DNA from 3 places in the Shewanella livingstonensis genome. Region 2 is predicted to be linked to each of the others. Evidence: predicted binding sites of a transcription regulator. Region 2 holds the regulator's gene; each other region holds the start of a gene.
What was found. Region 2 encodes NrdR, which represses ribonucleotide reductase genes. Its sites were predicted from a motif close to AAACACNANATNTNGTGTTT; they were not measured.

Region 1: a site for NrdR is predicted at 4,457-4,476, ahead of nrdA (class 1a ribonucleoside-diphosphate reductase subunit alpha). Genes of this name have one in related genera too.
Region 3: a site for NrdR is predicted at 5,481-5,500, ahead of nrdD (anaerobic ribonucleoside-triphosphate reductase). Genes of this name have one in related genera too.

The regions. Positions count from the first base shown of each region.
Region 1 covers NZ_CP034015.1:2,434,827-2,441,555, forward strand. Annotated here, with positions in the region: gene EGC82_RS10500 (2OG-Fe(II) oxygenase) at 1-224, shown strand, start outside; gene yfaE (class I ribonucleotide reductase maintenance protein YfaE) at 372-770, opposite strand; gene nrdB (class Ia ribonucleoside-diphosphate reductase subunit beta) at 760-1,890, opposite strand; gene nrdA (class 1a ribonucleoside-diphosphate reductase subunit alpha) at 1,963-4,251, opposite strand; gene EGC82_RS10520 (HAD family hydrolase) at 4,844-5,506, opposite strand; gene ubiG (bifunctional 2-polyprenyl-6-hydroxyphenol methylase/3-demethylubiquinol 3-O-methyltransferase UbiG) at 5,628-6,350, opposite strand.
Region 2 covers NZ_CP034015.1:1,581,181-1,587,909, reverse strand. Annotated here, with positions in the region: gene nusB (transcription antitermination factor NusB) at 1-272, opposite strand, end outside; gene ribH (6,7-dimethyl-8-ribityllumazine synthase) at 286-762, opposite strand; gene ribBA (bifunctional 3,4-dihydroxy-2-butanone-4-phosphate synthase/GTP cyclohydrolase II) at 886-1,989, opposite strand; gene EGC82_RS06855 (riboflavin synthase) at 2,105-2,764, opposite strand; gene ribD (bifunctional diaminohydroxyphosphoribosylaminopyrimidine deaminase/5-amino-6-(5-phosphoribosylamino)uracil reductase RibD) at 2,828-3,973, opposite strand; gene nrdR (transcriptional regulator NrdR) at 4,039-4,488, opposite strand; gene glyA (serine hydroxymethyltransferase) at 4,604-5,857, opposite strand; gene ettA (energy-dependent translational throttle protein EttA) at 6,119-6,729, shown strand, end outside.
Region 3 covers NZ_CP034015.1:2,065,610-2,072,338, reverse strand. Annotated here, with positions in the region: gene EGC82_RS08900 (TonB-dependent receptor) at 1-1,474, shown strand, start outside; gene EGC82_RS08895 (NADH:flavin oxidoreductase/NADH oxidase family protein) at 1,622-2,860, shown strand; gene nrdG (anaerobic ribonucleoside-triphosphate reductase-activating protein) at 2,847-3,317, opposite strand; gene nrdD (anaerobic ribonucleoside-triphosphate reductase) at 3,317-5,434, opposite strand; gene rssA (patatin-like phospholipase RssA) at 6,005-6,729, opposite strand, start outside.

The DNA of each region.
Region 1 (6,729 bases), 850 kb from region 2:
ATCATCGAGTGATGATACATATCGATCCGGTACAACAAGGGCGCTACTACAAATTGAATTTTGTATTGGTGCAACCTAAAGTGGGTGGGGTGTTTAGTTGTGCAAAATACATAGTGAATTTATGGGGGCGGGTATACTTGTTTCGTCCTGATAAGTATGAGCATAGCGTGACGAAGATTGAGTCTGGCAAACGAGTATTATTAAGTTTTGCATTGAATATATAAACTGATGGACTTAATCTGGCCTGTTGATCAACAGGCTCAAACTTGAGTGCCCGACTTGTAATCGCTTAACGGCTATAAATGAACTTCTATAAATCAACAGCAATCAACAAACTGCAATCAATAATACCGTACCGATAAGTTAATCGATTAACTTTCATGAACCAGTTTGGGGTTACTCTGTAACTGTTGAGTTAATGCTGTTGTCTGCTTATGGGTATCACTTGCCGTAGCGTATTGTCGCTTAGCGACCACTTGAACTCCCTCGGTAGAGAGTTTGAGGTTTAAATCGCCATTTGGCACACAACAACAAGGTAGGCACTCGTTGGATTTCAATTCTGCCAACGGCTCAGTGATATAGCTAACTTCTCCTGATATCACCGTAGTTTTACACGCACCACAAAAGCCGTTACGACACTCTGAAAATACGTGTACTTTTTTCGACTCAAGTGCGGCTAATAAGCTTGAATGTTGGCCGTCAAATAAAATAATCGGCTGTCCTTTCAAGCTTACGATAGGCGCTTTTTTGAAAAATTTGTTATAGGTCAAAATCTAAAAACTCATCGCTATTAACGGAAGAATCAATTTGTCCAACAAGGTATGAAGACACTTCTACTTCTTGTGGGGCAACTTGTACAGCGTCACTTTCCAACCAATTCTTCATCCATGGAAGAGGGTTTGATAGCTCTTCATATGGCTGTGGTAAATGCACTGATTTCATTCGTTGGTTAGTAATAAATTCAACGTATTGACATAATATTTGTTCATTAAGACCAATCATTGAACCATCTTTGAATAAGTATTTAGCCCATGCTTTTTCTTGTTCAGCTGCTTTAACAAATAAGTCATACGCTTCTTGCTTACACTCAGCAGCTATTTCACCCATTTCAGGGTCGTCTTTACCACCTTGCATTAAAGCTAAAATGTGTTGTGTGCTATTAAGGTGTAACGCTTCATCGCGGGCAATTAAGCGAATAATTTTGGCGTTACCTTCCATGACACGACGCTCAGCAAAAGCAAAAGAACAGGCAAAACTGACATAGAAACGAATCGCTTCTAAAGCGTTGACCGACATCATGCACAAATACAATGACTTTTTAAGTATACGTGAATTAACAGTGATTTCTTTAGCGTTAATGACGTGCGTTCCTTCACCTAGCAAGTTATTAATCTGGGTGAGGTTAATCAAGTCATCGTAATAAGCGGCAATATCACCGGCACGCTTTAATATTTCGTCATTTTGCACAATATCGTCAAATACAACCGATGGATTATTAACAATATTACGAATAATGTGAGTGTACGAACGTGAGTGAATGGTTTCAGAAAACGACCATGTTTCAATCCACGTTTCTAATTCAGGTAGCGATACCAAAGGCAAAAATGCCACATTCGGTGAGCGACCTTGAATTGAGTCAAGTAAGGTTTGGTATTTCAGATTGGATAAGAAAATATGCTGTTCGTGGTCAGGTAAATTACCGAAATCAATTTTGTCACGGCTGACATCAACTTCTTCTGGACGCCAGAAAAACGATAATTGCTTTTCAATTAGTTTTTCAAAGACTTCATATTTCTGTTGATCGTAGCGTGCCACATTAACGGTTTGACCGAAAAACATAGGTTCTTTGGTTGAATCGTTAGGTGTTTGACAAAATGTTGAGTAAGCCATTATTTAGGTGTCCTGATAACGCATTTTTCAAAAAGCGGGGAAGGCCCCCGCTAAATATAGATAAAGTAATGATTAAATTTTACACGCACCACCGCCACAGTCATCGTCTTCTTCTTCGACAGCAATAATGTCGTCAAACTGATCAGAAGCACCGTCGCGAGTATTATGATAGTACAATGTTTTAATGCCCAGTTTGTATACGCTTAGCAAGTCTTTTAGCAAGGTTTGCATTGGTACACGACCGCCTTCAAAACGGCTTGGGTCATAGTTGGTGTTGGCCGAAATAGCTTGGTCAATAAATTTCTGCATTAAACCAACAAGTTGGATGTAACCATCATTGTTTGGCATGTTCCAAAGTAATTCGTACTTGTCTTTAAGTAGCTCGAAGTCAGGTACTACTTGCTTTAGCTGACCATCTTTACTGGCCTTAACACTGATTAACCCACGTGGAGGTTCAATACCGTTAGTCGCATTTGAAATTTGCGATGAGGTTTCTGACGGCATTAGTGCAGACAAGGTTGAGTTACGTAAACCATACTGCTTAATGTCGCTACGTAAGCTTTCCCAGTCCATGTGCAATGGTTCGTCACAAATCTTGTCTAAATCACGCTTGTAAGTATCGATAGGTAAAATACCTTTCGAATACGTAGTCTCGTGGAATAACGGACAAGCCCCTTGCTCTTTAGCTAGGTTCATTGATGCTTTGAGTAAATAAAACTGAATCGCCTCAAAGGTTTTGTGAGTTAGGTTATTTGCTGAACCGTCTGAGTATTTTTTACCGTTTTTAGCTAAGTAGTTAGCAAAGTTAATGACACCAATACCTAAGGTACGGCGATTCATTGAACTCGTTTGTGCCGCTTTAATTGGGTAATCTTGATAATCAAGTAAGTTATCTAGGGCACGTACGGCTAAATCAGCTAGTGGCTCAAGTTCAGATAAATCGGTAATTGCACCTAAGTTAAGTGCTGACAGAGTACATAATGCGATTTCACCGTCTGGGTCATCAATGTTTGTCAGTGGCTTAGTCGGCAAAGCAATTTCTAAACATAAGTTAGATTGCTTAATGGGTGCTACTTTAGAGTCAAACGGACTGTGAGTATTACAGTGATCCACGTTCTGAATATAGATACGCCCAGTAGAAGCACGCTCTTGCATCATCAGTGAAAACAGTTCAACCGCTTTAATCTGCTTTTTACGCACATTGCTGTCTTGCTCGTACTGTAGGTATAAGCGTTCAAATTCAACCTGGTCTTCAAAGAAGGCATCATAAAGACCTGGCACATCTGATGGGCTAAATAGACTGATATATTCGCCTTTAATCAAACGTTGGTACATCAATTTGTTTAGCTGCACACCATAGTCAAGATGACGTACACGGTTATCTTCAACACCACGGTTATTTTTCAGCACCAGTAGCGATTCAACTTCTAGATGCCATAAAGGATAGAAAAGGGTTGCTGCGCCGCCACGTACGCCGCCTTGAGAACAAGACTTCACCGCAGTTTGGAAATACTTATAAAATGGTAAACAACCGGTGTGGAATGCTTCACCGCCGCGTATAGGGCTGCCAAGGGCGCGAATACGACCTGCGTTAATACCAATACCAGCACGTTGGCTAACGTATTTAACGATAGACGATGCAGTCGCATTGATTGAATCTAGGCTGTCATCACACTCAATCAACACACATGAGCTGAACTGACGAGTAGGGGTACGTACACCAGCCATGATTGGCGTAGGAAGTGAAATCTTAAACAAAGATGTCGCGTCATAGAAGTCTTTAATGTACTTCAAACGGATTTCTTTTGGATAACGTGCAAACAAACACGCCGCCACTAATATGTATAAAAACTGCGCGCTTTCATATACTTCATGAGTCACACGGTTTTGCACTAGGTATTTGCCTTCTAATTGCTTAACCGCAGCATAAGAGAAGTTCATATCGCGCCAGTGATCGATATAGGTGTCTAATGTTTCAATTTCTTCGCGCGTGTAATCGGCCAAAATATGCTTATCATATTTACCAATTTCGACTAACTTGGTGACATGGTCGTATAATGTTGGCGGCTCAAACTGGCCAAAGGCTTTTTTACGTAAATGAAATACTGCTAAGCGGGCAGCCACAAATTGGTAATCAGGCGCCTCTGGAGAGATCAAGTCAGCCGCAGCTTTAATGATCGTTTCATGAATGGCTTCTGTTGGAATGCCGTCAAAAAACTGCAGATGAGATCGAAGTTCTACTTCAGATACTGAGACGTTTTTTAATCCCTTGGCTGCCCAAGTGATCACGCGATGAATTTTATCTAAATCGATCGATTCACGTTCGCCACTGCGTTTAGTGACTGTCATATTGCTATTCATTGAAGAGAGGCCTTGGTTTTATATCTAATCATGTGATCTGTTGTTGGATGCCGTGCTGCTTGATTCGATCCGAACCAGTGACAAAACAATTCCATGTTAAAACAATCAAGCTGGTGTACTCACAACATGGCAGTTAAGTACCAGTACATTCAGTTAGCAACTACATCCTTTGGTATATCGTAGAGTAGTGTTTTGATTGTTAGCCACACACAAGATATGGTGTTATTTAAAATCTAAGATACAAGATAGTGAGGTTTGAGCTTTTTTGCAAGCCACAATTTCATTAACTTCTTGTGGATAACTTGAGGATAAACGGCAGGGTTAGTAACAACTAACCCTAGAGCCCAAATTCATAAAGAGTTTTTGATAAATGATATTTTTTAATCCATCAAATGAGAAAAATTTGATCGCTAAAATAAACAGCGATCAAAAAAAATAGACCGTTTATTGGTTGATCTTTTGTTGGTTTTGATCGGGTGGAAATTGGTGCTGGTTAACTGTTCATTTCAGCCTAATAAGACCCGTTAAACTTCACTCATGCTTTGTTCATTTATCAAAAATAACCCGCTAACGTTATGCCCAAATACGGTCATTATTCAGTGAAGAATTGCTTTAGTGACGCACCATGTTCAAATTGCTTGCTAGCTGGCCATGTGTCCGGTTGGTCTGTAGTAGATAAATACCCCCATAAGGCAACCCCCCCAATCATACTCGCATTGCGCGCGGCAACTAAATCGCGTTCGGCATCGCCTAGATATAAGATACTTTGAGGAGCAATGGCAATTTGTTGTGCTGCTAACAGCATTGGAGCGGTATGAGGTTTAGAGTGGCGGGTGCTATCGCCACTGATCATAGCTTTTAATTTATAGGTTAAGCCCAGTTTTTCCACTAATGGCCGGGAAAAGCGAGCAGGTTTATTGGTCACTACGCCATAAGGGATAGCTTGTGAATCTAATAAAGATAAGAGCTCGGGTAGGTCATCGAATAAACGGCTATGGTCGCCATTTATGCGGGCATAATGACGCAAGAGCGCCTGCTGAATTTCAACTTGAACGTATTCATCAGCGTCAGGAATAGCTGTTTTAACTAAATATAAGCTGCCATGTGATGCCGCGTGGCGCATCATTTCCAGCGGTTGGACGTTAAAACCGGCTTCATCCAAACTGAGATTTAATGCCTGGACTAAATCAGGAGCGGTATCGGCTAAGGTACCGTCTAAATCAAACAGTACTCCTTTTATATCGTGCTTATGCAAGGGCTCGCTCCTAACTGGGAATAATGACAATCGATTCACACAACCCTTTTAGCGTTATTGAATAACATAACGCTACTGTGCTGCATTCACGTTGAAATGTTGAAAAGAATCACCTGGATGATCAATCAATTTTTTGAGTGGCTATCATATAGTTTACATCAACGCTTTTGGTGTACTTAAACACTCCCGACAAAGGGTTGTAGGTAATTCCCAGCGCATCTTTACACAATAAGTCGGTGTTATCGACCAAAGCCATCAGTTCCGATGGGCGAATAAATTTACTGTGGTCGTGGGTACCAATAGGGAGCATTTTTAACAAATACTCCGCACCAATAATCGTTTGCAGATATGACATCATATTGCGATTAATGGTCGAGATAAATACAAAGCCATTAGGTTTGACCATGTCACAACACGCTTGAATAACCGATTGTGGATCGGGTACATGCTCAAGCATTTCCATGCAGGTTACCACATCGTAATGCTCGTGGTGACTATCGCGATGCGCTTCAGCGGTAGTTTTAAGATAGTTAACGGAAACGCCAGACTCTAATGCGTGCAGTTTTGCTATTTCAAGCGGCTCTGTTCCCATATCAATCCCATCAACATGAGCACCAAGGCGCGCCATACTTTCTGACAAAATGCCACCACCACAGCCTACATCTAATACTTTTTTGTCGAAAATACCGTCAGCAGTTTGGTCAATGTAGTTTAAACGCAGTGGATTAAGTAAATGTAATGGCTTGAACTCGCCATTGAGATCCCACCAAGTTTGCGCCATGGCTTCAAATTTTGCGATCTCTAGCGGATCTACATTGGGAGTCGACTGTTCAGCGTGTGACATAACGTAACCTAAGTGTTTAATAAAGTATGCTGGCTATTATAGCGATAACCTTTGCAAATAGTAGTCAACAATGGCTTTGCGCATTCACACTTGTTCATAAAACATCCATTTAAGTGAGGAAAATGATCATTTCTGTCGCTTAAGGCGATAAAGCATCGGTAAGTAGGGATTTATTTTTGTTAAAATTTAGCCATATATTAGCTAACGAATAAACTAAATCGGCTGAAAATGTTAGCTTTTTTATAATTATTAGGAGTGATAGAACATTTGGTAGGTCTTTGCTCTGGCGACATTAAATATCTGTGTTAGAATGCCAAATCACGTTTTTAAGCTAGATAATAATATGGAAGTTTTATTGTCAGCTCACTTTAGGGGAACG
Region 2 (6,729 bases):
TCGTAAGTTGCCAAGCGCACAATGGCTTTTTCTACTGGTGACACTTCTTCAAATTTACGATCTAGATGTGGCTTTATCAGCTCATCTATCTGTGATGTTTTTGTCGCCACACCGGTTAATAGCTCACGAAAATAAGCCACATCAACACCATCAGTGTTCTGTTCAGTTAAAAACTCATGTTCTACGTCAGCAACTTTGTTTTTACTTAACTGCCATGAATAAATGGCTTGAACGGCTAGACGGCGGGCCTTACGGCGCTCTGAAGGTTTCATACTTTTCCTACTATTACAGCTGTTGTTCTAATTGTTGCAGTACATTAACCATTTCAAGCAAGCTAAGGGCGGCTTCGCCACCTTTGTTGCCTGCTTTAGTACCTGAGCGCTCAATAGCTTGCTCAATGGTATCAGTAGTTAACACACCAAATGCAACAGGAAGATCATACTCTAATGAAACTTGTGCAAGACCTTTGTTACATTCACCAGCAACAAAATCAAAATGAGGAGTACCGCCACGAATGACAGCGCCTAATGCTATGATTCCGTCAAACTTTCCACTTGCAGCAACGCGTTTTGCAGCAAGAGGCAATTCAACTGCACCAGGTACACGAACAACAGTAATGTTGTCGTCGCTGACCTGGCCGAAACGCTTTAATGTGTCTATTGCACCATCAAGCAGACTTTCAACTAAAAAGCTATTGAATCGCGATATTACGATCGCCACTTTGGCATTTTTCGCTTCGATATTACCTTGAACTACGTTCATTCTATCTTACCTAAATTAGCTAAAGCACCCGGCTCGGGGCAAAAAGAGGCATTATGATATCACAGCCAAAAGCCCTGAGCGCTATGCAATTAATGAATTTGTTAAGTTTACCATAAGCCAAAATTATTCAGCTATATAATCTGTCACTTCTAAACCGAAACCAGACAATGAATGGTAACGCTTTGGAGAACTGAGTAAACGCATAGTACTGACACCTAAACTCGATAGAATTTGTGAGCCAACGCCAACGCGACGAGATGTTCCTTGCCACATTGCTGGCGCAGGTGACTGACCGTTATCTTCAGCCTCAAACGCTTTAACCTTGGCCAATAACTGGCTTGAATCTTCAGCGTTAGCCAGTAACACTAATACTCCACCTTCTGTTGCAATGCGCTCCATGGCTTTTTCTAATGGCCAACTGCGCGTTTGATCGCGCTCAGAGTGCAGTAAATCATTAAAGGTATTTTGTAAATGTACACGCACTAAACAATTAGGCTTCACTTCATCTTTAACCAAGGCATAGTGTAATTGATTATCGATAGTATCTCTGAAGGTCACCATAGTAAACTCACCAAAACGAGTCGGTAATTTACACTGAGCTTCGCGTACAACCGTGGTTTCATTCGTATTACGGTATTCAATTAAATCGGCAATAGTGCCAATTTTAATGCCGTGCTTTTCACTGAAAATTTCTAAATCTGGACGGCGCGCCATGGTGCCATCTTCATTTAAAATTTCCACAATCACACCAGAAGGCTCACAGCCAGCTAAGCGAGCTAAATCACAACCAGCTTCTGTGTGACCAGCGCGAATTAATACTCCGCCCTCTTGTGCCATCAACGGAAAAATATGCCCCGGCTGTACTAAATCAGCCGCTTTGGCATCTTTGGCTACAGCAGCTAGCACTGTCACCGCACGATCATGAGCCGAAATACCAGTGGTGACACCGGTAGCAGCTTCAATGGACACGGTAAAATTAGTTGAGAACTGGGCATTATTATTGGTAACCATTAACGGTAAATTTAACTGCTGACAACGCTCTTTGGTCATGGTTTGGCAAATTAATCCGCGGCCATACGTTGCCATAAAGTTGATTGCGGCTGGCGTGACTTTATCAGCAGCCATGATCAAATCACCTTCATTCTCTCTGTCTTCATCATCCATTAAGATAACCATCTTACCTTGACGAATATCTTCAATGATTTCTTCTATGCTATGTAGCGCCATTGTCAGACCTTTATTTATTAAGTGTTTGATTTAAACCTTAGGCATTAAATCTATTTATACTGGGTATTATTTTACCAGCTATGTATTAGATACAAATGCTGCTTTACGGTGACCATTAACGCAAAAAGCCTGATTTAGCGAGTAACTCCATGGTCACACCCGATGACGGCTGTGTATGGCTAGCTTCTGGTTGCATTAACCGCTCTAAATATCGGGCAATTAAATCCACTTCAATATTGACACTATCACCGACTTTCAAATGCACTAGCGTGGTTTCACCCGCAGTGTGAGGCACAATCGTTAATCTAAAACGATTTCCATCAACTTCATTCACAGTTAAGCTTACACCATCAATAGTGATAGAGCCTTTGTGAGCAATGTAGCGACTTAATTGAGAAGGTGTCGATAGCCAAAATTCAAGTGATTTACCTCTGTAAGCACATTGCTCAACTTTTGCAATGCCATCAACATGGCCGCTAACCATGTGACCGCCCAATCTTGTGGTCGCAGTAACGGCTTTTTCAAGGTTCACTTTTTGGCCAACTTGATAATCACTAAAACCGGTTAATACGACAGTTTCAGCAGATATATCAGCAACGTAACCATCACCGAGCCTCTCAACTACCGTTAAGCACACACCGTTAGTTGCGATGCTATCACCTAACTTTACATCGGTTAGATCCAGCTTACCGCTAGCAACCGTTAAGCGAATATCGTTACCTTTTCGATCAATTTTTCGTAATGTGCCAAGGGCTTCGATTATCCCAGTAAACATAATACTCACTTTTTGCAGTTAAACTTTGCTGTTGTTCAGGTTTTGGACTGAACAACACGCACATTAATAGGGTTGATTATATCTGAGGATATAACGCTTATCTTGTCCAACGTTGCGTTCATCAATTAATTGCAGTGACGGCGTTTGCTCCATTGCACTGTAATCAGGTAACTGCAACATATTACGTCCATGGCTGCCTAATAGTTTAGGTGCTTGATAAAGTATAATATCATCAGCAAGGCCTTGAGCGACAAACGCACCCGCTAGGGTCGCGCCCGCTTCAATTAATACAGAATTAGCCTGTTGACCTAAATACGTTAGCAAAGCTAACAAAGGGATTCTACCTGACGAGTCACATTCTAATTGTAAAAAAGACACGTGTTGCGGAAATGCAGTTTTGCTGTTGGCAGGATATTCACAGCCAGAAACCAGTAATATAGGGCTGTTAATCGAAAATAACTGTTGTGCAGGGGTTAATCTTGCGCGGCTATCCAGTACCACTCTTAAGGGCTGAAAGATTTCATCTTTTGTATGACGAGTGGTTAACTCACCTAGCGCCTCATAGCGCACATTAAGGCTAGGGTCATCGACAAGAATGGTTTCAATACCGGTGATTAATACGCAGTGACTGGCACGGTATTTTTGCACATCAGCTCTTGCTGCACTGCCGGTAATCCACTTAGACACCCCATTAGATAGGGCTGTTTTACCGTCTAAGCTGGCGGCTATTTTCACGGTTATCCAAGGAAGCCCAGTTTTCATCCGTTTCATAAAACCCAGGTTAAGGTCATAGGCCTGCTCGCTGAGCAATCCAACATCAACCTCAACACCAGCCTCACGTAATAGGGTAATCCCGCGGCCAGACACTTCAGGATTGGCATCAGTCACTGCGACCACAACTCTGGCAACTTTGGCGTTAATTAAGCCTAAAGCACAAGGTGGTGTGCGGCCATAATGGCTACAAGGTTCAAGAGTGACATACGCGGTAGCACCTTCAGCAGACAAGCCATTATCATGCACCATTTTCAGCGCATTAACTTCGGCATGCCCTTGGCCCGCACGTTGATGATAACCCTCACCAATAATCTTATTCTGATAAACAATGACACAACCGACACAAGGGTTCGGCCTAGTGGTATAACGACCTTTTTCAGCAAGCCCTATAGCACGGCTCATCATTTGGGTGTCAAAGGTAGACCAGTTAGACATAATAGATAGTCTCTTATTGTTCAAATGCCATAATAACCTTTAAAACAGGATATCATTACACACCATTACTTTTGCAGCTTAGCAATAGCTTCACCAAATTGTGATACATCTTCAAATGCCCTATAAACAGAGGCAAAACGGATATAAGCCACCTTATCAAGGGTCATCAACTGTTCCATCATAAGATTACCAATCATTTCAGAATCCACTTCGCGTTCACCTGTTGCGCGTAGCGTTGATTTGATTTTAGTCAATGCTTGTTCAATTTCATCAATGGATACCGGACGTTTTTCAACTGCACGCAACATACCGCCGCGCAGCTTTTCTTCATCAAAGGGTTGCCTGGTGCCATCACGCTTGATGACTCTGGGCATCACTAACTCTGCACCTTCAAACGTGGTGAAACGCTCATGGCATTCGGTACATTCCCGGCGACGACGTACTTGGTGACCATCAGCCACTAATCGAGAATCTATAACTTTGGTATCGGTCGCGCTACAAAAAGGGCAATGCATTGAACCTCCTGCAGAAAAAAACAAAATGGCCGCTAACAATTAGCGGCCATTAAAGTTTATCCTATTTGTTGAACAAGGTTAACCTAAACCTGTATCAACAGACATCCAATGACGATTAACCGTAGACAGGGAATCGAGCACATAATGCCAACACTTGGGCTTTTACTCGCTCAGCCACTGCAGTATTAGAGGCATCATCAAGAATATCGCAAATCCAACCGGTTAACTCTTTCGCTTCAGCTTCTTTAAAGCCACGACGAGTAATCGCAGGGGTACCAATACGAACACCAGAGGTCACAAACGGTGAGCGAGGATCGTTTGGCACAGAGTTTTTGTTAACAGTAATGTTTGCGCTGCCTAATGCGGCATCGGCTTCTTTACCCGTTAAATCACGGCCAATTAAATCAACCAACATTAAATGGTTTTCAGTACCGCCAGAAACGATTTTATAACCGCGGGCTAAAAACACTTCAACCATGGCTTTAGCATTTTTAACAACTTGTTGTTGATATACTTTAAATTCTGGCTCTAATGCCTCTTTAAATGCTACCGCTTTACCTGCGATGACATGCATTAAAGGACCACCCTGACCACCCGGGAATACCGCTGAGTTTAACTTCTTATATAAGTCTTCATCATCGGCAGCAGAAATAATAATTCCGCCACGTGGGCCCGCTAATGTTTTATGGGTCGTTGAGGTAACGACGTGAGCATGAGGTACTGGCGTTGGGTAAACACCAGCAGCAATTAAGCCTGCAACGTGGGCCATATCAACAAACAGGTAAGCACCAATTTTGTCAGCAATCTCACGCATTTTAGCCCAGTCAACAATACCTGAAAACGCCGAGAAACCACCAATCATCATCTTAGGCTTATGCTCAATGGCTAAACGCTCCATTTCGTCATAGTCAATTTTGCCAGCTTCATCGATACCGTAAGGAATAATGTTGTATAACTTGCCAGAAAAATTAACAGGTGAACCGTGGGTCAAATGACCACCATGAGCAAGGTTCATCCCTAAAACAGTATCACCTGGCTGTAACAACGCCATAAACACTGCGCTGTTTGCTTGCGAGCCTGAGTGAGGCTGCACATTAGCGTAAGTGGCACCGAATAATTCTTTTGCGCGTTCTATCGCTAATGTTTCAACGACATCAACGTATTCGCACCCACCATAGTAACGCTTACCTGGATAACCTTCAGCATACTTGTTGGTTAACTGAGAACCTTGCGCTTCCATCACACGTGGACTGGTATAGTTTTCAGATGCAATCAATTCAATGTGTTCTTCTTGACGACAAGTTTCATCTTCAATGGCTTTAAATAGTTCTGGATCGTAATCCGCAATATTCATCGCTTTCTTCAACATGTTAGCTCCAACATCATTATCTATATAGTAGGGTTGCGGCGTATTCTACTCTGCAACGATAATTATTTACAGTACAAACAACATGAAATTCACTGTGTTCTGAATACAAAACGATTCATGTTTATCGTATCAAACTAGTAGATTTAACCGCTTATTTGGCTAAAAAACCACTCGGGATTAAATCACACAATTGCCTGTTGAGTTAAGCCCATAATCCAGTAGAATTATCAGCATCTTTGTTGACAATTAGACAGTATCATTATGGCTCAATTTGTATACAGCATGCTTCGAGTGGGTAAAATTGTCCCGCCTAAAAAGCAAATTTTAAAAGACATTTCGTTAAGCTTCTTTCCTGGGGCAAAAATTGGTGTGCTCGGTTTAAACGGTTCTGGTAAATCGACCTTACTGCGCATTATGGCCGGTATCGACACCGAAATCGAAGGTGAAGCACGCCCAATGCCTGGGCTAAAAATTGGCTACTTACCGCAAGAACCTAAGTTAAATGAACAACAAACGGTACGTGAGGCGGTTGAAGAAGCCTTAAGTGAAGCTAAAAACGCATTGACTCGTTTAGATGAGGTTTATGCTGCTTATGCTGAGCCCGATGCAGATTTTGATGCCCTAGCCAAAGAGCAAGGTCAATTAGAGGCCATCATCCAATCTCAAGATGCACACAATATGGAGCATATTCTTGAGCGAGCTGCAAACGCATTACGCCTACCCGATTGGGATGAAAAAATTGCCGTACTATCTGGTGGTGAACGCCGTCGTGTCGCTATTTGTCGCTTGTTACTTGAAAAGCCAGAAATGCTATTACTCGATGAGCCAACCAACCACTTGGATGCTGAGTCAGTCGCCTGGCTAGAACACTT
Region 3 (6,729 bases), 480 kb from region 2:
AATTTCACCAATGGCAAAAGATAACGAAGGTGAAGAGTTACGTTTCAAACTGACTCACAACATTTACTTAACCGATAACCTGTTTTTAAACCAACAATTGCAATACCGAAATTATGAAACCAGTTTTGCTCGCCAAACTGGCGCGTATAACTACGTGTATTGGGAACGAAATGGCATCATTAACCAAGACCCACGCGCGCCGTTAGTTGAAGATGAAGTGTTATATCCTTATGCAGCTCGTCGTCAGGAGTATCGTAAAGTTTCTGCCGATGAACAATCTTGGCAATACTTTGCTGACTTACGTTACGACTTTGACATTGGCAATATCAGTAACGAATTATTAGTTAATGCTAACTTTGAAGACCGCACAATTCGCTTCAAACAATACTCAATTTGGGATGCCGATTACGTATTAAAAGACAGCAATGGCGATGTATCTTACCAAGGTACCCTGCCATACATTTACGATATTCGTAACCCCAACTGGGCCGAAGGCGAATTTGAAGATTACGATCCATTACTGACCAGTAATTACAATAAAACCGTCACCGCATGGGGTTTAGGCGTACAACATGTCGGATACCTTGGTGCTGGCTTTACCAGCCGTATTGGGGTGGCATTTAATGAAATTAAGCAAACCTATGAACATCTTGGCGTTGATTCCCGTTACAGCTCAAGCTTAGCTGAGCCACAACCAGAAGCGGACACTACAGATAACGGAATTACCTTCAATCTTGGCTTAACGTATATGCCAACGGATGATGTTTCAATTTTCGTTAATCACTCTAAAGGTCGTACAGCCTACAGTGTGTTGGGCGATGTTACCGGCAATGAAGCCGACCGCGAAGACTCAGAATCGGTCAGTAATGACTTAGGCGTGCGTTTCAAAGCGTTTGATGACCAACTATTAGCCTCATTAGTCTTTTTTAAATCATCACGGACTAATATTGCCTACAGTAACCCTAACTACGACAGCAGTGCGGTAACCTCTACAATAGACCCTTATTTTTACGACGGCAGTGAAGATACTAAAGGCGTCGAGCTCGATTTAAATGCCAATTTAAATGAACAGTGGAAAGTGAACGTTAATGGCGTTTACCAAGATGCTCGTGACAATCAAAATCCTAATAGCAGTGATTATGGTCAACACCAGAAAGGCGTGCCATACCTTACAGCAAGTGCCTGGGTGACTTATGCAGCAGAACTGAGTTTACCCGCGCCAGTATCGGTAAGCTTAGGGGCTGAATATGTCGGTGAGCGCAGCACCAGCTCAAGCTCATTTGGTATACCGGACGGTTATGTACCGGCCTATACCGTGATAGATTCTGCGATTAGTTATGATGTTGAACGCTACAAAATTCAACTAAACTTAAATAATTTACTTAATAAATCATACTACGACAAAGCGATGTTTTTGGGTGGCCTTCCCGGCGAAGAACGTAATGCTAAGTTAACCTTAACTTATCGCATATAAGCCCCCTTACGCCCGAGTTGAACGCAAAGCCATAAGCTTACCGCGACCACTTTAAAACACTGCCATCTGGCAGTGTTTTTGTTTATAGCCTAATTGCACTAATATAGACGCTACTGATGCAACCCTTAGTGTTAAGGATCTACTTTCATGGTTGATAACCTGTTTACCCCCTATTCATTACCTAACGGCGGGATAATCCCTAATCGCCTTGTCAAAGCGGCTATGGAAGAAAACCTCGCCAATATACAACAACAACCAGATGCCGCCTTATTCGCGCTTTACGGCGCATGGGCCAAAGGCGGGGTGGGGTTGATCATTACCGGTAACGTAATGATCGACCGCTTTGCCATGACAGGTCCTGGCGGAGTGGCATTAGACGCTGGCAGTGATTTAGCCCCATTTAAGCAATGGGCCAGTATCGCCAAACAAAAACAGGCTAGAGTGTGGATGCAACTTAATCATCCTGGTAGGCAAGTCTTTAAAGCTATGGGTGGTAAAAACCTAGCACCATCAGCAATAGCATTGGACCTTGGTAAGCATTCATCAATGTTTTCCAAGCCACAAGCCATGACCAGCGCAAATATTAATGATGTGATCACTCGCTTTGTCACCACAGCAGAACTGGCTCAACAAGCAGGATTTGATGGAGTACAAATTCATGCTGCTCACGGTTATTTACTGGCGCAATTTTTATCGCCATTAACCAATCAACGTAACGATGAATGGGGCGGCAGTTTAGAAAACAGATCCAGGTTATTAATCGAGGTGATCAAGCAAGTTAGGCTTAAGTGTGGCGCCCATTTTGATATTGCGATAAAGCTTAACTCAGCAGATTTTCAGCGGGGTGGTTTTGATATTGATGATGCAGAAAAAGTGATTAACATGCTGGCGCAGTATCAAGTGGACATGGTCGAATTATCGGGCGGAAGTTATGAAGCGCCAGCGATGCAAGGGCGCAGTGCTGATGAGCGAACATTAGCCCGTGAAGCTTATTTTTTAACATTAACCGAACAGTTAGTCACCCGCTCACCCATGCCGTTAATGTTAACAGGTGGGATCCGCCGTAAAGTTGTTGCCGAGCAGGTCATTAATGCCGGGTTCGCATTATGCGGCATAGCCAGTGCATTAGCGTTTTACCCTGCATTGCCGACATTATGGCAAAACCAGCCAGATTTTACGCCGTCGCTACCAAGTGTTAATTGGCAAAGTAAGCCCCTTGCGGGTTTAGCCACTATGGCCATTATTAAACGCCAATTAAGGCGCATGAGCCAGGGGCAAACCCCGCAGACAAACGACTCGCCAGTGTGGAGCTTAATTGTTGATCAATTTAACACTAAGCAACGCACTAAACGCTATCGAAATACGCTCGGTATTACTCGCGATTAACATGATGAATAATTTGATTACTGCTGCCGCGCCACAATAGCGCAGGATCGGCTTTATCTTGTTCAAACTTACCGTCTATCAACACATCCACTAACTCAACCACAGCTTGTTGCTGTGGCGTTAGCTCGCCTAGTTGATAACCAGTCCATAACCAAATATCTTTTTCGGGACATTCCGCCTTTACCCTAGTAACCAATGCCAATATAGCTTCTAGGTTAGCTGGATGCAGCGGATCACCACCACTTAGCGATAAGCCACGACGATAAATACGACTGTCGGTTAAATCAGCCATAATTTGATCTTCTAACGCTTGGCTAAATACATGTCCTGCATCTACTCGCCAAGCACTTTGGTTATAGCACCCCTTACAAGCATGTTCGCAGCCGCTGACAAATAACGTACAGCGGGTGCCCTCACCGTTGATCACATCAATACTATGATAAGCACTGTAATACATTATAAATGCTTCACTCTGCGTTTTACTTCTTCTTGCTTACCAAAGTTAAACGGCCTAGCGTCAGGACTGCCTAAATAACCACATACACGGCGGGTAACCGATACCCTACTTGGCTCATGATTGCCACATTTGGGGCAGACAAACCCCTTACTGGTACAATTAAACTCACCAATATAGCCACAATCGTAACACTCATCTATTGGGGTATTAGTGCCGTAATATGGCACTCTGCTGTAACTGTAGTCCCAAACATTTTCCAGTGCTTCAATGTTATTTTGCATATTAGGAAATTCGCCGTAACAAATAAATCCACCATTGGCGATAGCCGGATAAGGTTGTTCAAAATCAATCTTATCGTATGGATTAACTTTCTTTTCAACATCTAAATGGAAGCTATTAGTGTAATAACCTTTATCGGTCACCCCTGGCACGACCCCAAACTGAGCAGTATCTAGCTGACAAAAACGACTGCATAAATTTTCACTCGGGGTACTGTACAAACTAAAACCATAACCGGTTTGTTGCTTCCAAGATTCAGTGGCTTGCTTTAGATGAGTAATAATGGCAACGGCTTTATCACGTAGTTGAGCATTATCAAACACATGTTCAGCATTGTCATATAAAGCATTAACCGTTTCATGCAGACCAATAAAACCTAACGAAATTGATGCTCGGCCATTTTTAAAAATGTCGCTAACATCATCATCGGCCTTTAAACGTACGCCGCAAGCGCCTTCCATATAAAGGATTGGTGCCACTCGGGCTTTTACACCCGCTAAGCGCGCAATACGCGTATCTAATGCTTTGCGAGCAATCAACAAACGCTCATCGAGTAATTGATAAAAACGTTGTTCATCTTTACCTGCTTCTAATGCAATGCGCGGTAAGTTAAGGCTAACCACACCTAAATTATTACGTCCTTCGTGTACCATTTGACCGTCTTGTTCATAAACGCCCAAAAAGGAGCGACAACCCATCGGGGTTTTAAATGAACCAGTGACTTTAACCACTTGATCATAATTTAAAATATCCGGATACATGCGCATGGTTGAACAGGTTAACGCCATCTTTTTAATGTCGTAATTGGCATCTGCGGGTTTATGATTAACACCATCTTTGATCGCAAACACCAATTTAGGAAACACTGCCGTTTTACGGTTTTTACCTAAACCAGCCATGCGCACCGTTAACATAGACTGCTGAATTAACCGCGACTCCCACGACACCCCCAAACCAAAACCAAAGGTAACAAACGGGGTTTGGCCATTAGCGGTATGCAAGGTGTTGACTTCATATTCCAGTGACTGAAATGCGTCATGACACTCTTTTTCGGTTTGCGTCATCGCATAACCTTCTACATCGGCCACTTGCCATTTTTTAGCCACGCTAAGGTGCTTTTGATAACTAATCTGCACGAACTCAGCTAACACTTCATCAATACGGTTAATGGTGGTTCCGCCATAAATATGGCTCGCAACCTGGGCAATAATTTGCGCTGTTACTGCCGTTGCCGTCGAGATTGATTTAGGCGGCTCAATTTCAGCATTACCCATTTTAAAGCCATGAGTTAACATGCCTCCCAAATCGATTAGCATGCAGTTAAACATGGGGAAAAATGGCGCATAATCTAAATCGTGATAATGGATTTCACCTTTTTCATGAGCGGTCACCACATCTTTAGGTAATAAGTGAGTTTTAGCGTAATGCTTGGCAACAATACCCGCTAACAAGTCTCGTTGAGTGGGAATTACTTTGGCATCTTTATTGGCATTTTCATTTAAAATGGCACTGTCTGATTGCTCAACCAGGCCGCGAATAGCACAATTTAATTTACTTTGAGTCTCACGATGAGTGTCACGATCGTGTCGATATTCAATGTAATGACGTGCCACCGACTTAAAAGGCCCAGACATTAATAAATTTTCGACTGCATCTTGTAGTTCGTGAATATCTACTTCGGTTTTTGCCGCCATTTGTTGTTCAACTATTTGCGCTAATTGCTGCGCATATTGATGATCAGCTTGACCGGCAGACTCCATTGCAGCTACCACAGCCTCTTTGATCCTACATCCATCAAACGCTGTTCGGCAACCATCTCTCTTCACGACTACGAGCATACAACCATCCTTTTAAAGCACTACATATAGCGATTTAATTTACTAACAACACAATATGATGTGTATTAAATACATTAACGCTGAGCATTACTTTGATCCAGATCATAATTATCGGCAGTACTTAATATTGAAAAAAAGCTTGCTATCAGCAATAGATATTGTAGGCGTAGTGGGTAATTCTGAGCGAGAATAACAATGGCTAAAAATAGAAAAAATTGACGGGTATAAGATACCTTCTGGCATACTTTGGGGGATGGTAAAATATTTTTAATCAACAAACTTATCAGTAAACACCTAGGCGGTGGTATTTTACAACCCAAAATAATGATTTATTGCTGTTCGTAAATGGTGAATGGCTAATTACGATAATGAGCACAGACGAGGCGGCACGCTTGTTTGCATAACCTACCTAGACTTCATGACATGTATTGGTTAGGCAACAAGCATCCATTTAATAAAATACATTACGCTACATTACACGCGGCCATTTGATAATAAGCGTTAACGCCGCAGTAGCGAACGGGGGTATTTATAAAAAACACACCATCAATGATCGCTACCGCTTAAGCGTTACTTTAAGGTTGCTTCAATTAAGTGTTGGATATCTTTTACTGCCTGCTCACCTGCTTTAATCGCTTCTTTGGCACGATGAAACTCCATGGTGCCAATTTCGCCTACATTAGGCACAATACAAATATCAGGTGGCTCGCCCATTAAACGCGAGCGTTTATGCCGTTGTTCTAAAATATCCATCGATTGCGACATCACCGCCAACATACCTGGATGAGATTTTGAACTGCCCATAGCAAGCTTGTCGGTTAAACCACTCATGTATTCTTTGCCTTTGCCCCATAAATCCATAAAGCCAGACTCAAGTTCACGCTTTTCATCAATAGGTTCTGACTTACTGGCTTTACGACTTTTAACTTGTTCAGGGATCAAGTGCATATGGCCGCGGCGATGACCGTTTAAATCCACCGCAATAACTACGTCAACCCCCATAGAACGCGCCAATGAAACCGGCACAGGGTTAACCACTGCGCCATCTACAACCCAACGATTACCTTGCTGCACAGGTGGTAAAAAACCGGGCATTGAACATGAAGCCCGAACCGCATGGCGTAAGTCGCCTTCTTTAAACCAAATCTCTTGCCCTGAATATAAATCGGTCGCGACTGCAGCAAAGGGACGATTCAGCTGTTCAATGTTAAGGTCACCAATACGATTAGCCAATACATCAAATACTTTTTCGCCACTAATAAGTCCACCTTTACGCCAACCTAAATCCATTAACC